Regions from separate parts of the Oryzibacillus soli genome, predicted to be linked through region 1. Evidence: riboswitches for the same ligand, from Rfam matches in the RefSeq annotation. Region 1 holds a riboswitch; each other region holds the start of a gene.
What was found. A riboswitch is a leader RNA that binds a small molecule or an ion and turns the genes downstream of it on or off. The one in region 1 is predicted to bind cyclic di-AMP.
Positions count from the first base shown of each region.

Region 2: another riboswitch for cyclic di-AMP. It lies ahead of ACSEXW_RS25090 (resuscitation-promoting factor); the one in region 1 lies ahead of ACSEXW_RS04300 (C40 family peptidase).
Region 3: another riboswitch for cyclic di-AMP. It lies ahead of ACSEXW_RS12605 (TrkH family potassium uptake protein); the one in region 1 lies ahead of ACSEXW_RS04300 (C40 family peptidase).

Region 1 covers NZ_JBPPGJ010000003.1:28,342-32,404, forward strand. The annotation lists gene ACSEXW_RS04290 (M1 family metallopeptidase) at 1-764, shown strand, start outside; gene ACSEXW_RS04295 (hypothetical protein) at 829-1,650, shown strand; cyclic di-AMP (ydaO/yuaA leader) riboswitch at 1,850-1,986, shown strand; gene ACSEXW_RS04300 (C40 family peptidase) at 1,998-2,468, shown strand; gene ACSEXW_RS04305 (cryptochrome/photolyase family protein) at 2,679-4,049, shown strand.
Region 2 covers NZ_JBPPGJ010000025.1:12,696-16,758, reverse strand. The annotation lists gene rsmA (16S rRNA (adenine(1518)-N(6)/adenine(1519)-N(6))-dimethyltransferase RsmA) at 1-179, opposite strand, end outside; gene rnmV (ribonuclease M5) at 176-724, opposite strand; gene ACSEXW_RS25090 (resuscitation-promoting factor) at 811-1,905, opposite strand; cyclic di-AMP (ydaO/yuaA leader) riboswitch at 2,167-2,358, opposite strand; gene ACSEXW_RS25085 (ABC transporter ATP-binding protein) at 2,707-3,456, shown strand; gene ACSEXW_RS25080 (ABC transporter permease) at 3,453-4,063, shown strand, end outside.
Region 3 covers NZ_JBPPGJ010000008.1:130,415-134,477, forward strand. The annotation lists partial or broken gene ACSEXW_RS12600 (CPBP family intramembrane glutamic endopeptidase) at 1-744, opposite strand, end outside; cyclic di-AMP (ydaO/yuaA leader) riboswitch at 1,090-1,225, shown strand; gene ACSEXW_RS12605 (TrkH family potassium uptake protein) at 1,298-2,656, shown strand; gene ACSEXW_RS12610 (potassium channel family protein) at 2,715-3,374, shown strand; gene ACSEXW_RS12615 (cation:proton antiporter) at 3,407-4,063, shown strand, end outside.

The sequences.
Region 1 (4,063 bases):
ACGGCATGATCGCGTCCAATGAGTTCGAGGAGGCTTGGCTGGACGAGGGCTTCACCTCCTACGCCGAGGATAAGGTGATGGAGAAGGAGTTCGGCATCGCCCCGAACCTGCCGCTGGAGGCCAGCTACATCACGTCGCCGGAGGCGCTGAAGCGCAACGCCTGGGAATACGGCAGCCACGACGAATATGCGGAGAACGTCTATACCCGCGCCAAGCTCGTCCTCTTCGCCATCGAAAAAGAAATTGGCCCCGACGCCATGAGCCGCGTGATGAAGACCTACTTCCAGCGCTGGAAGTTCAAGCATCCGGCCAGCGCCGACTTCCAGGCGGTCCTCGAGGAGACCACCAAGAAGAGCTGGAAGGACTTCTTCGACCAATACGTCTACAACGGCCTGATGGTCGATTACGAGATCGCCGGCATCGAGGTGAACCGGGCCCAGGCGGACGGCAAGACCGGCTACGAGAGCAAGGTGCTGATCAAGAAGCGCGGAGCCACCTCCTCCCAGGTGCCCATCCGCTTCCGCTTCACGGACGGCACCGTCCTTGACAAGACCTGGGACGGCCAAGGCAGCGAGATCGTCTACACCCTCTCTCACGGGGCTCCCCTGGAGTGGGCGCAGATTGACCCGGACTACACCCTGCTCCTGGAGAACAAGCACATCAACAACTTCATGAAGCGGCAGGTCGATACGAAGACCAACGTCCGCCTGAACCTGGGCGTAAGCCGGGTGGTGGAGATTCTCTTCGGCTGGCTGACCTGGTAGACGGAGACGATGCGTATCCGTTCCAGGCCATATGTGCCCGCCGCATATTCAGGAGGTGCCCCTCATGTTCACCTATATCAAGGAAGGCTTCCGCGCCAGCGTGCGCCAGCCTTTTCCCGTGCTGGTACTGTTCTTGTACCGGTTCGTCTGGGGCGTGACGCTCTATAAGCTGTCCCAGTCCGTCATTCTCCCGCTCCTCCACCGGTATCCCGATGCGGACGGCTTCACAGCCCAGACCCGGCTGTTCCTGGCGGAGGGCCAGTTCGTCCTCTTCAAGACGGACGTCAGCCATTCCTACCTGTGGCTTCTGGCCGGACTTCTCGGCCTGCGGATGGTGCTGACCCCCCTCCTGAACGCAGGGCTCTTCTACTCCCTGGCCCACACCCAATACAACGCGGGCTACCGCTTCGTCCGGGGGGTGGCCGAGCTGAGCAGGCCCTACCTGCTCCTCTACGCCATCCAGATGCTCCTGACTCTGGTTCCTCTGTGGTGGGTGCTGCCCGAGCTGAAGTCCGCTCTCCTGTCCTCCGGCACCTATCAGGAGCTGGCCCGGAGCGCCCTCCCGTATACGTCCCTGATGCTGGGCTACGGGTTCCTGCTCCATCTGCTGTTCCTGCACATCCAATTCGGGCGGGTGCATGCGGAGCCCCTCTCCCGATCCGTCACCACCGCTCTGCGTTCCCTCCCTCTGGTGCTCGGCATCGGCGGCCTCCTGGTCCTGCTCGGCACTCTGGCCTCTCTGGCCATGCTGGGCGGCTCCATCGTCTGGGCGGGCTTCTGGGCCCTGGCCGTCTACCAGGCCTACCGGCTCCTGCAGACGCTCTTCAGCGTCTGGGGCATCGCCGCCCAGCATCGTCTCTTCACCGCCAAGAGCGGCCTTCACTAGATCTAATCCGACGGCGATTGCTCGTCACGGCTCCCCTTTCTGCCTCCGCAGGAAGGGGAGTTTTTTCATCATCCGACAGTGAAAACGCTATTAAATTGGAGAGATTGTTGTACAAAGTGTGAAATCTGAAGATTTTCTTATGAAATTTATAAGATTTCGGAAGGAATTTGTCCCCCTATGCAGAATCTTTAGACTTGGAAAAAATAACATGCCGAATTCCCTTATCGGGAAACGGGGGAACCATCTTGGGTGAATTGGCCTCGTATTGCAGTGGCCATAGGGACAACCTTCAACCGAACCCTCAAGCTAACCTCGTAGGCACCAGGAAGGGGCATCTTGATTTGTTGTTGAAGAAGTCCGTCGTCATGCTGTGCACCGTTGTCATGCTGCTCACGTTCTCCATGGGGACTGCCTCTGCGGCAACCCCGCTGAACGAGACCATCGATTCCTTGATTGGAACCCCTTACAAGTATACGGGAACCACCACCAAGGGCTTCGATTGCTCGGGCTTCACCAGCTATGTTTTTGCCCAGTTCGGCATCGATCTGCCTCACAGCTCGAAGGCTCAGAACGACGAAGGGTTTTGGGTGGACAAATCCGACCTTCGCGCGGGCGACCTTGTATTCTTCAATACGGATGGCAAAGGCATTTCCCACGTAGGCATCTACGTCGGCGACGGTCAATTCGCCCACTCCGCCAACGGCTCGGGCGTCACCATCACCAACCTGAACGATGCTTACTACAAGAAGCGTTACGTGTCCGCACGCCGCGTTCTGTGGGACGAGATCTACACCCAGATGACCACCGACGCCAATTAAGCCTCGGCCGGCTGGGACAAGCTCCCCTGCACCGCACCGTTGAAGAACTCCAGCACGTCGATTTATTCCCAATGAGCCCTGTCCGGAGCAAGTCCGGGCGGGGCTTGTTTCATGGATAGCCCCCCGTTCCCGGCCGGCAAGCCCGCCCGCTCATTACAGGACCGTCCGAGTTCCATGCTATACTGGTCCCAGGAAGGGAGCGCATCATCCATGATCCTGTTCATTCACCGCAAAGACCTGCGGACCCATGACCTGGCCGCTTACGATCATATCGCCACTGCCGGCGCACCGTCCCTGCATCTCTTCGTGCTGGACCCGTTCCTCCTCCGGGGCGGACGGCAGAATGAGTACAGCGGCAGGACCTTCCTCCGGTATCTGAACCGGATGGTCCGGCTGTACCGGGAGGCGGGCCGTCCGCTCCACGTGCTCTTCGGCGAGCCGGAGCAGGTGCTGGCCCGGACGCTGGAGCTTCACCCGGACATCCGGGAGGTGCTGTGGCACCGGGAGTGGACGCCGTACGCCCGGCACCGGGACCGGAAGCTCCGGCAGACCGCCGCTCTGCGCGGCGTATCCGTCACCGAGCTGGCCGATTCCATGCTGATCGACCCCGGGGACTTCCAGCGGTACGCCGGCCGGAGCGGCCCTTACCGCGTGTTCACCCCCTTCTACCGGAAGTGGCACGAATATTTGGGACAATTCTATCGCCCCTCGTGGCAGGCCCGCCTGGAGGAGCTGAACGCCCTCCCCGCCGATCCTGCTCTAGCGGAGAGCTTCCCGCTCCCCTGGGAGCCGGCCGCTTTCGGTGAGCCGGCCCGGGAGCCCGACTGGGAGCTGGACCGCTTCCTGGACGAACGGTTGGCCGCTTACGGCGGCATGCGGGACCGGTTCGCGGTCCCCGGCACCAGCGGGCTCAGCGCCGCCGTCAATACGGGGGCGCTGTCCGTCCGCCAGGCCTACGAAGCGGCCTCCTCCTCCCCCGTGGGGGAGAGCTGGGTCCGGCAGCTGGCCTGGAGGGATTTTTACCTGTATCAGGCTCTGTATGATCCGGAGTTCTTCTCGTATGAGGAACGCTTCGATCTCTCGGAACTGTCCGACCGCCACTTGGAGGCATGGGCCAAAGGCGCCACCGGCATCCCGCTGATCGACGCCGCCATGACGGAGCTTCGCGAGACGGGAGCCCTGCATAACCGGCTGCGGATGATCACGGCCATGTTCCTGACCAAGAACCTGCTGTGTCCTTTTCCGCTGGGAGAGCAGGTCTTCCGCCGCAGGCTGGCCGATTACGACAATGTGCTGAACCGGGGCGGCTGGCTCTGGTCGGCCTCCATGGGCTTCGATCCGGCCCCGTACTTCCGCATCATGAACCCGGTCTCCCAATCCCAGACCCATGATCCCACAGGGGAATATATCCGGAGGTGGCTTCCCCATCTGAAGCATCTGGGGGACCGGGAGATTCACCTGCCCCAGCCGGCTGCCATCGTGGATCTCAAGGCCTCGCGGGCCAGGGCCATCGAGGTGTACAAGGGGCTTTTGGCGTCGGGAACGTCTCGTCCGGACAAGCCAAGTGTTGAAAAACCGTAACGGAACATATATAT
Region 2 (4,063 bases), on a different contig from region 1:
TCCAGGGCGCCCTTGGATTCGTCCAAGCCAGCAGCGGAGACGATCTTGTTCAAGATGTTCAAGTCCACCAGGAAGTTCTGGCCCAGGCTCTTCTTGGCGGCCAGATCATACTTTTTCAGGACTTCCTTCGTTCTCGCCGGTGTGGCGACATCTGCAATCACATTCGGTTTCGTATTCATTCGTAGCCCTCTTTATGGAATCGCTCCAGCGCGTTTTGGAATTCCTGCTTACTGATCTGGAACATCTGGCACCGCTTATGGAACTGCTTGCCGTTGGAATAGCCGATGCCGAGCAGCCGGCCCATGGCCTTGCGGCGCTCCGCCGCCTGGGGATGGACGATGAGGCCTGCCTCCATCAGGTCCTCCCAGGCGATCTGGGAGCCCTCCTGGGCGAAGTCCGTCTTCACGTTGGCAAGCGCCCGGCGAATCATCTCCGGCGTTGCGTTCTCGATGCCGACGTCGCCCTTCACCGTCACTTCCTCCTGGGTCAGGAAGGCCTGCTTGCAGCCCGGGAAGCGTTCGGTGATGAGCCGGCGCAGCCGCTCCCCCGCATGGTCCGGGTCCGTGAAGATGATGACGCCCCGCCGCTCCAGAGCCAGACGGATCTTCTCGTACACGTCCTTGTTGATGGCGGAGCCTCCGGTTTCGATGGTTTCCGCCTCTACGGCCCGCTTGATGGCCACCGTGTCGGATTTGCCTTCTACCACGATAATTTCTTTGATCATAGGGTGCAACTTTTCCTCCCGGCCAATCGTCTGTTCAAATAGGAAAAGAAGAGGCTTCCGCCTCTTCCTTGAATCGCATTGTGAAATTAATCAACCGTCGGCTTCTTCGGACCGATGACATACACGGTATACCCGCGCTTGGTGCCGAACTTGGTGGCATAAGACATACTGTCGAAGTAGACGTCGATGGTGTTACCCTTCACGCCGCTGCCGATATCCTCCGCTCTGCGGAAGCCCAGCCCTTCGATGTACACCCACCAGCCCAGCGGGATGACGTTCTTATCGACGGCGATCGTCCGGCCTTCCGTCACCGTGGTGCCGGTATAGGTCAGACCGAATTGGGGATGGCTGTCATCCTTGCCCGTCGATGCCGCGCCGGCCGAATAAGCGGTCAGCGTGACGTTGTTCAGAACCTTCTTATATCCAAATTTTACCCCGCTCTTGGTGATTTCATCCACGTTCGGAGAAGAATTCGACAGAACCGTAACCACAGGAACCTTGGTGCCCACCGCTACGACCTTGCTTACGCTCTCGGCCTTTACGGTTTCGCCCACCTTGTTCTCCGATACCAGGACTCCATCCTCATACACTTTCTCGGTCTGAACGACCTTGGAGCCTTCCACGCCTTCCTGCACGGTCTGGGACTTGCCCTTCAGCAGGTTCCCATCGTTCTGCGTCACTGTATCGTAGGCGATGGCGACAGTCTCCTCGGAGACCTCCTTCTTCACCCGTACGATCTTCAGATCAGCACCGGACGCCAATGTCGACTCCGGCCCGGGGCTTACCTTATCCAGCTCGCCCACTTGAATATTCAGGTCTTCCAATGCTTCTGCAACCGTCTTTCCGGTTGTGTACAACGTCACCGTCTTGCCATCGGCGGTCAGTTGAATAGGCGAGGTGTGGTTAATGACGATGGCGTCGCCGTTCTTGAGCTTGGTGTCAAGAGGCAGCGAGATCCGGTCATGTTCGCCGACCTGAATGGCTTTGTCATCCAGTAGGTGTTGCAGGACAGAGCTCTTCGTGACCATCACGGTCTCTTGTCCGTCGACCACTACGGATACGCGCTTGGTAGCCGTACCGTACAACAACATGAAAAACATGAATGCCAGAGCTGTGAAGATCAGAGCAGCGATTCCGATCAAACGCCCGTTTTCATGCTTCCATCGCAATGCGAAGGCCATGCTGGATGATCGTCTTACATGGGGTTCCGTTGTTACAGGGATTGCGCCCACTTCATTCGGTCCTCCTTCATAGTCCCGCCGTCAAGTATGATGCATGCTGGGTTTGACGCGACTATTGAGTAATGATAATGCTTGGTCCTTTCTTACGAATTCTCTGGAGCAATGGGAAGGAAGAGGTCACACGAAGCGCAAAAAGCCCCGTGAAGAGGAAGCTCTTCTCGTGGCTGGGCATGACAAAATAAATTCATCAATGCACGACAAGTGTCCTCTCTTCAACGCTTACGAGGTTAGCTGACGGATTCGGACGTAAGAGTCGCCCTACCTACGCGGCTGCGAAGCAGCCATCTAAGGATTCACCCCAAAACCGTGCCGTTACTAAGGCCCAGCATGCACCTCAGTCGTTCACATTCGGTTCCCCCGTTTCCCATAGTGGAAACTCAGCGAATTGGAAAATTGGCAAGCATTATTAAGTTATCTTGAACTGTATGATAATGCCTTACAGGAAAGTTGTAAATAGCGAAAAGTCTATATATGGCTCAAAATTGCCCATGTATGCGATTAAAACCCGCTTTTTTGGCTTCATATCCCACTTGTTTCAGCCATTATCTCCGTTTTTCTTCATTCGGACCCCGATTTTCGGAAAAATGGTGAACTTTCCATCGCACAGCGGCATCAATTCGCCCCATTTGGACAGGCCATTTGAGAACAAATTGACTCGTCCGGGACTTTTTCCCATAATATTTTTAGAGAGGTCTGAACGCGATTTCCAGTACCTTTATTCCAACGAAGCAGGTGGTCCGAATCGATTCCATACTCCGGATTGAGGGCTTGTACGGAGGATATTTCCCCCATAAACCCGTCTTGAAAAACGTAACGTTCGACGTCCGTCAGGGCGAAATGGTCGGGCTGATCGGCCTGAACGGGGCCGGCAAGAGCACCACCATCAAACACATCCTGGGACTCCTTCAACCCCAGAAAGGAGAGATCCGCGTGCGGGGCTTGACCCTGAAGGAGGATCCGGAGCCTTACCGGTCCGCCTTCGCCTTCGTGCCGGAGTCCCCCGAGCTCTATGAGGAGCTGACCATCCGCGAGCACCTGGAGCTGACGGCCCGGGCTTACGGTCTGAAGGAAGCCGAATGGGAGCGACGGATGGAGCGGCTCCTCGGCACCTTCCGGATGAAGGAGAAGCTGGGAAGCTTCTCCGGCCATCTGTCGAAGGGCATGAAGCAGAAGGTCATGATTATGAACGCCTTCCTGGTGGAACCGCCCCTCTACATCATAGACGAGCCATTCCTCGGCCTGGACCCCCTGGGCATCCGTTCCCTCCTGGACCTGATGGTTGAGATGAAGCGCCAGGGTGCCAGCTTCCTGATCAGCTCCCATATCCTCTCCACCATAGAGCGCTACTGCGACCGGTTCGTCGTGCTGCACCAGGGGGAGATCGCAGCCCAAGGCCCGTTGGAGCAGATCCTGGAAGCTGCGGGGCTCCGGCAGGGGACGCTGGACGACGCCTTCTGCCGCCTGGTGGCCGGAGGAGGGAGTCCGGCATGACGGACCTGAACCGGCTGTGGTCCAAGCGGGCCGCCGCCTTCTGGAAGGAAGCCGCCGTCTATTGGAGCTATGCGGCTCGAAGCGGCCTGACCGCCTTTCTGCTCCTGTTCTTCATCATCGGCTCTTATGCCTATATGACCGTTCTCAAGACGCTGCCGGCCGATTATCCCTACTGGAGGATCACCACACCGGTCTTGGCTGCGGTTATCGGCTTGTCGCCCTACCGGACTTTCCTGAAGCAGGCGGACCAGGTGTTCCTCATGCCTGCGGAGCTGAAGCTCGGGCGAACCTGGCTCTACAGCGGCGTCTATAGCTACCTGTTCCAAGCCGCTTGGACCCTGGGGGCGCTCTTGATCCTGTGGCCGCTGTACGCTCATTGCGAGGGAACGGCCGCAGTGCCCTTCGTGAACGCAGCCGCCTCCGTCCTGTTCGTCAAGGCTGCCTCCCTGGACCGGCGGGTGGCGGAGAGCAAGCTCCTGTACCGGACCCACCGGATTCCGCTATCCATCATGCGGTGGGTGATGTCCGTTGTGTTCGCGTTCATGGTCCTGACGCAGGATTATTTCTACGGCGCGCTGGTGTTCTTCCTCTTCTACCTGCTTCATGC
Region 3 (4,063 bases), on a different contig from region 1:
ATTCATGATGATGTAGATCACGAAGAAGACGCCGGTCATGAGGAGTCCTCGGCTCCAGTGGACCCGCTTGCGGTGGATGATGGCCAGGACCAGCGCCGTGATGCCCATGGCGGCCGTGAAGAAGAGGAAGCCACCCGTCATCCATCCGGCCAGACGCTCCTGGCCCTTGATCCAATCCATATAATCATCCGGAATCCGGAAGCCGGTCACGAAGGAGACGGGCTCACCGCTCCGGATGCCGATCTTGATGGCCATCGGGGCTTCCCCGATGGCTTCCTTTTTGGAGAGGAAGGTGAAGCGGTTGGCCTCGGCCTTCTTCGTTGGTGGCGAATAGGTGAAGTCATCCGGGTTGTACCCCGCATCCTTCAGCGCCTTCATGGCAAGAGGGGCATTCTTCTCGTCGTGGGGCTTGGGCAGGGCCCCGGGCTCCTCCCAGGCGGTGACGGCAGGCGTCTCCATATCCACCCGGAGATGAAGGACCCGGTCGGAGTCATCCTTGGCGATGACGAGCCAGTATTCGAGAGGGGCGATCGTGCCGTATTTCTCGGTATAGGTATCCATCAGGCTGTTCTTGGTGACGTAGCCGCTGGTATATTTCTCCGTCTGGTAGGCGATCTTCATCTCGGAGGCCTTGAACCCCAGCTTATCCGCCGCATAACGGGAGGCTGCATCGAGGGCCATCTCCTTGGTAACCGCCGGAGCGGAGAGATCCTCCTCCATGGATTCGTTATGGCTTAGGGACATGATCAGGGCGGAGGTAAAGTATAATATGACGCCGAGTAAAGCCAAGAAAAGAAGCTTGCCGTTCAACTTGTGTGGAATCACTAGACCGTCTCCTTCTCGTTCTTGTTCTTAGGGATCATCAGGCTACTACCAAGGTAACATAAAGTGGCATGCCGTTTCCAGCAGCAGGAATCCGCGGAACCCCCGAAAAGATGTGATAATCGGAGATAATAATGGAAAACCTATGAAAATGGAAGACAGTGCCTTGCCTTCTCCCCAAAACATGCCGCCATATCATATTTATCCGCCGTTTTTCGGGAATATGCTCTTTGTCCCCTGCCTTCCGGTAAGCTATAATCGGTATCAATTGAATAAAAGCCGAATTTCTCCAAGAAAACGGGGGAACCATTGCATTATGGGGTGAATTTCGTTTCATTACGAATAGGGTGGCCTGTACACCCGAACCCGTCAGCTAACCTCGTAGGCTTTCATCAGGATACCAACGGTAAGGCATTGGTTTTCCAGTGTCTTTTTTTGTGTTTTTTGGAGGCACAACGTAGAAGGAGATCAGCACATGAACATGGTCAAAAATCCTCTGGAGATGAAGATGACTCCGCCCCAGATCCTGGTATCAGGTTTCGCTCTCATCATCTTAATCGGCGCAGTCTTACTGTCGCTGCCCATCTCCACCCGTTCGGGACTGGGAACCCCCTTCCTGGACGCCCTGTTCACCGCCACCTCGGCCACCTGCGTGACCGGCTTGGTCGTCGTGGACACCGGGACCCACTTTAACGTTTTCGGCCAGCTGGTTCTCTTGGTTCTGATACAGGTCGGCGGCTTGGGCTTCATGACCATGGCGACTCTGGTGGCGATGATGCTGCGCAAGCGGATCTCGCTGAAGGAGCGACTGATTCTGCAGGAGGCGCTGAACCAGAACTCCATTGAGGGCATCGTGCGGCTGATCCGCAAGGTTATCAACTATTCTCTCATGATCGAGCTCGGCGGGATGATCCTGTTCACGATCCGCTGGTCCTTTGACATGCCGTTCGGCAAAGCGTTGTATTACGGCTTCTTCCATGCCGTTTCCTTCTTCAACAATGCCGGCTTCGACATCTTCGGTCCCATCTCCGGACCGTTCACGTCCATCACCAGCTATGTGGATGATCCGATCATCTCCTTCACAAGCGGTGCTCTGATCGTGCTGGGCGGCTTGGGCTTCATCGTTTTGTCGGATCTGCTGGATTTCAGGCGCACCAAGCGGCTGTCCCTGCATTCCAAGGTGGTGCTCAGCATGACCGCCTTCCTGATCGTGTTCGGAGCCATTGTGATCCTGGTGTTCGAATTTACGAACCAGAAGACTCTGGCCTCTCTGAACTGGTCCGGGAAAATCTGGGGCTCCATCTTCCAGTCCATCACTCCCCGTACGGCGGGAGCCAATTCTATCGACATTGCGGGCATGCGTCAGGCCACCCAGTTCTTTATGGTCATTCTGATGTTCATCGGAGCTTCTCCGGGGTCAACGGGCGGCGGTATCAAGACCACTACCTTCGCCATTCTGATCGGGGCCATGATCGCCATGATCCGGGGCAAGCAGGACATCGTCATGTTCCGCAACCGTCTGGCGCAGGACCGGATCTTCAAGGCGATCACCCTGACGTTTATCGCCATGTTCCTGGTGCTCTTCGCCACCATGGTGCTGTCCACCACGGAGGACCGGAATTTCCTCATGATCCTCTTCGAGGTGGTGTCCGCCTTCGGTACGGTGGGCTTGACCATGGGCTTGACCCCTTACCTGAGCGATATCGGCCAGGTGGTGATCATTCTCTTGATGTTCATCGGCCGGCTCGGCCCCATCACGCTGGCTTACGCCTTGGGTCCCAAGCCCGAGAAGGAGCTGTACCGGTATCCCGAGGGCAAGATCACCATCGGTTAACGAAGCGGTTCGTCTTATCACCTATAGAATCGATATTTTCGGATGAGGAGCAACAGTCATGAAGAAGATGCAGTATGCGGTTATCGGGTTGGGCCGGTTCGGTTCCAGCCTGGCGAAGGAACTCATGAAGCTGGGATACGAGGTGCTGGGCATCGACCGGCGGGAGGCCAATGTGGATGATCTAAGCGGCGAGCTGACCCATACGGTCCTGGCCGAATGCAATGACGAAGAGGTGCTGAAGTCCTTGGGCATCCGGAACTTCGACTGCGTGGTCATCGCCATCGGGGATGATATCCAGGCCAGCATCCTGGCGGCCATCCTGTGCAAGGAGCTGGGCGTGAAGAAGGTGGTGGCCAAGGCCATGTCCGATCTTCACGGCAAGGTGCTGGAGAAGATCGGCGTGGACCGCGTCATCTTCCCGGAGCGGGACATGGGCGTCCGTGTCGCCCACCAGCTGGCGTCGCCCAGTCTCTTGGACTATATCGAGCTGTCCAATGACTACACCATTGCGGAGCTGTCCGTCTCGAAGAAGATCTCCGGCAGCAGCCTGAAGGACCTGAATACGCGGGCCCGCTTCGGCTGCAGCGTGGTCGCCATCAACAAGTGCAACGGGGTTATCATCGCCCCGACGGCAGAGGATACCGTGGATGAGAAGGATATCATGGTGGTGATCGGGACCAATGACCAGATCGAGAAGTTCGAGAACGCCGTCAATTGACGGCCATGTCTGGAGCATGAGGAGGCATCCGTATGGAAAGCGCCAGTACGGAGATCATACATCATATTTTTTATCTGATCGTTTTTGTTTGCGGACTGGGCATGGTGGTAGGACGTCTGTCCCGGTGGCTGAAGCTGCCTGACGTGGCCTTGTTCCTCCTGACCGGCATCCTGGCCGGCCAGGGACTGCACTGGATCGTGGAGCCCAGCACCTCCATTGTCAATCAATTGATTCTGACCGGAGGCGCCGCGCTCATTCTCTTCGACGGCGGCCGCAACATCAGGCTGACGGGCCTGAAGAAGGTATGGTTCACCGTGGCCATGCTGTCGGTTCCCGGCGTGCTGATTACAGGCGGACTGGTTGCCGTTGCGGCTCACTTCCTGCTGGACCTGGGCTGGTCCTATGCCATGCTCCTGGGAGCCGTCATCTCCTCCACAGATCCGGCTACCCTGATCCCGGTCTTCAAGCAGGTAAAGATTCTTCCGAAGGTCCGGGAGACGGTAGAGAGCGAATCGGCCTTCAATGATGCCACCGGTTCCATCCTGACCTTCTCGATCCTGGCCGTTATTATCGGCACCTCGGAGGTGACCCTGGCCTCCGGCGTCCTCGATTTCCTGAAGACGGCGCTGGGTGGCGTAGCGGTGGGGGCGGCCGTCGGTTTTGGCGTCTCCTATCTGGTGGGCCACTCC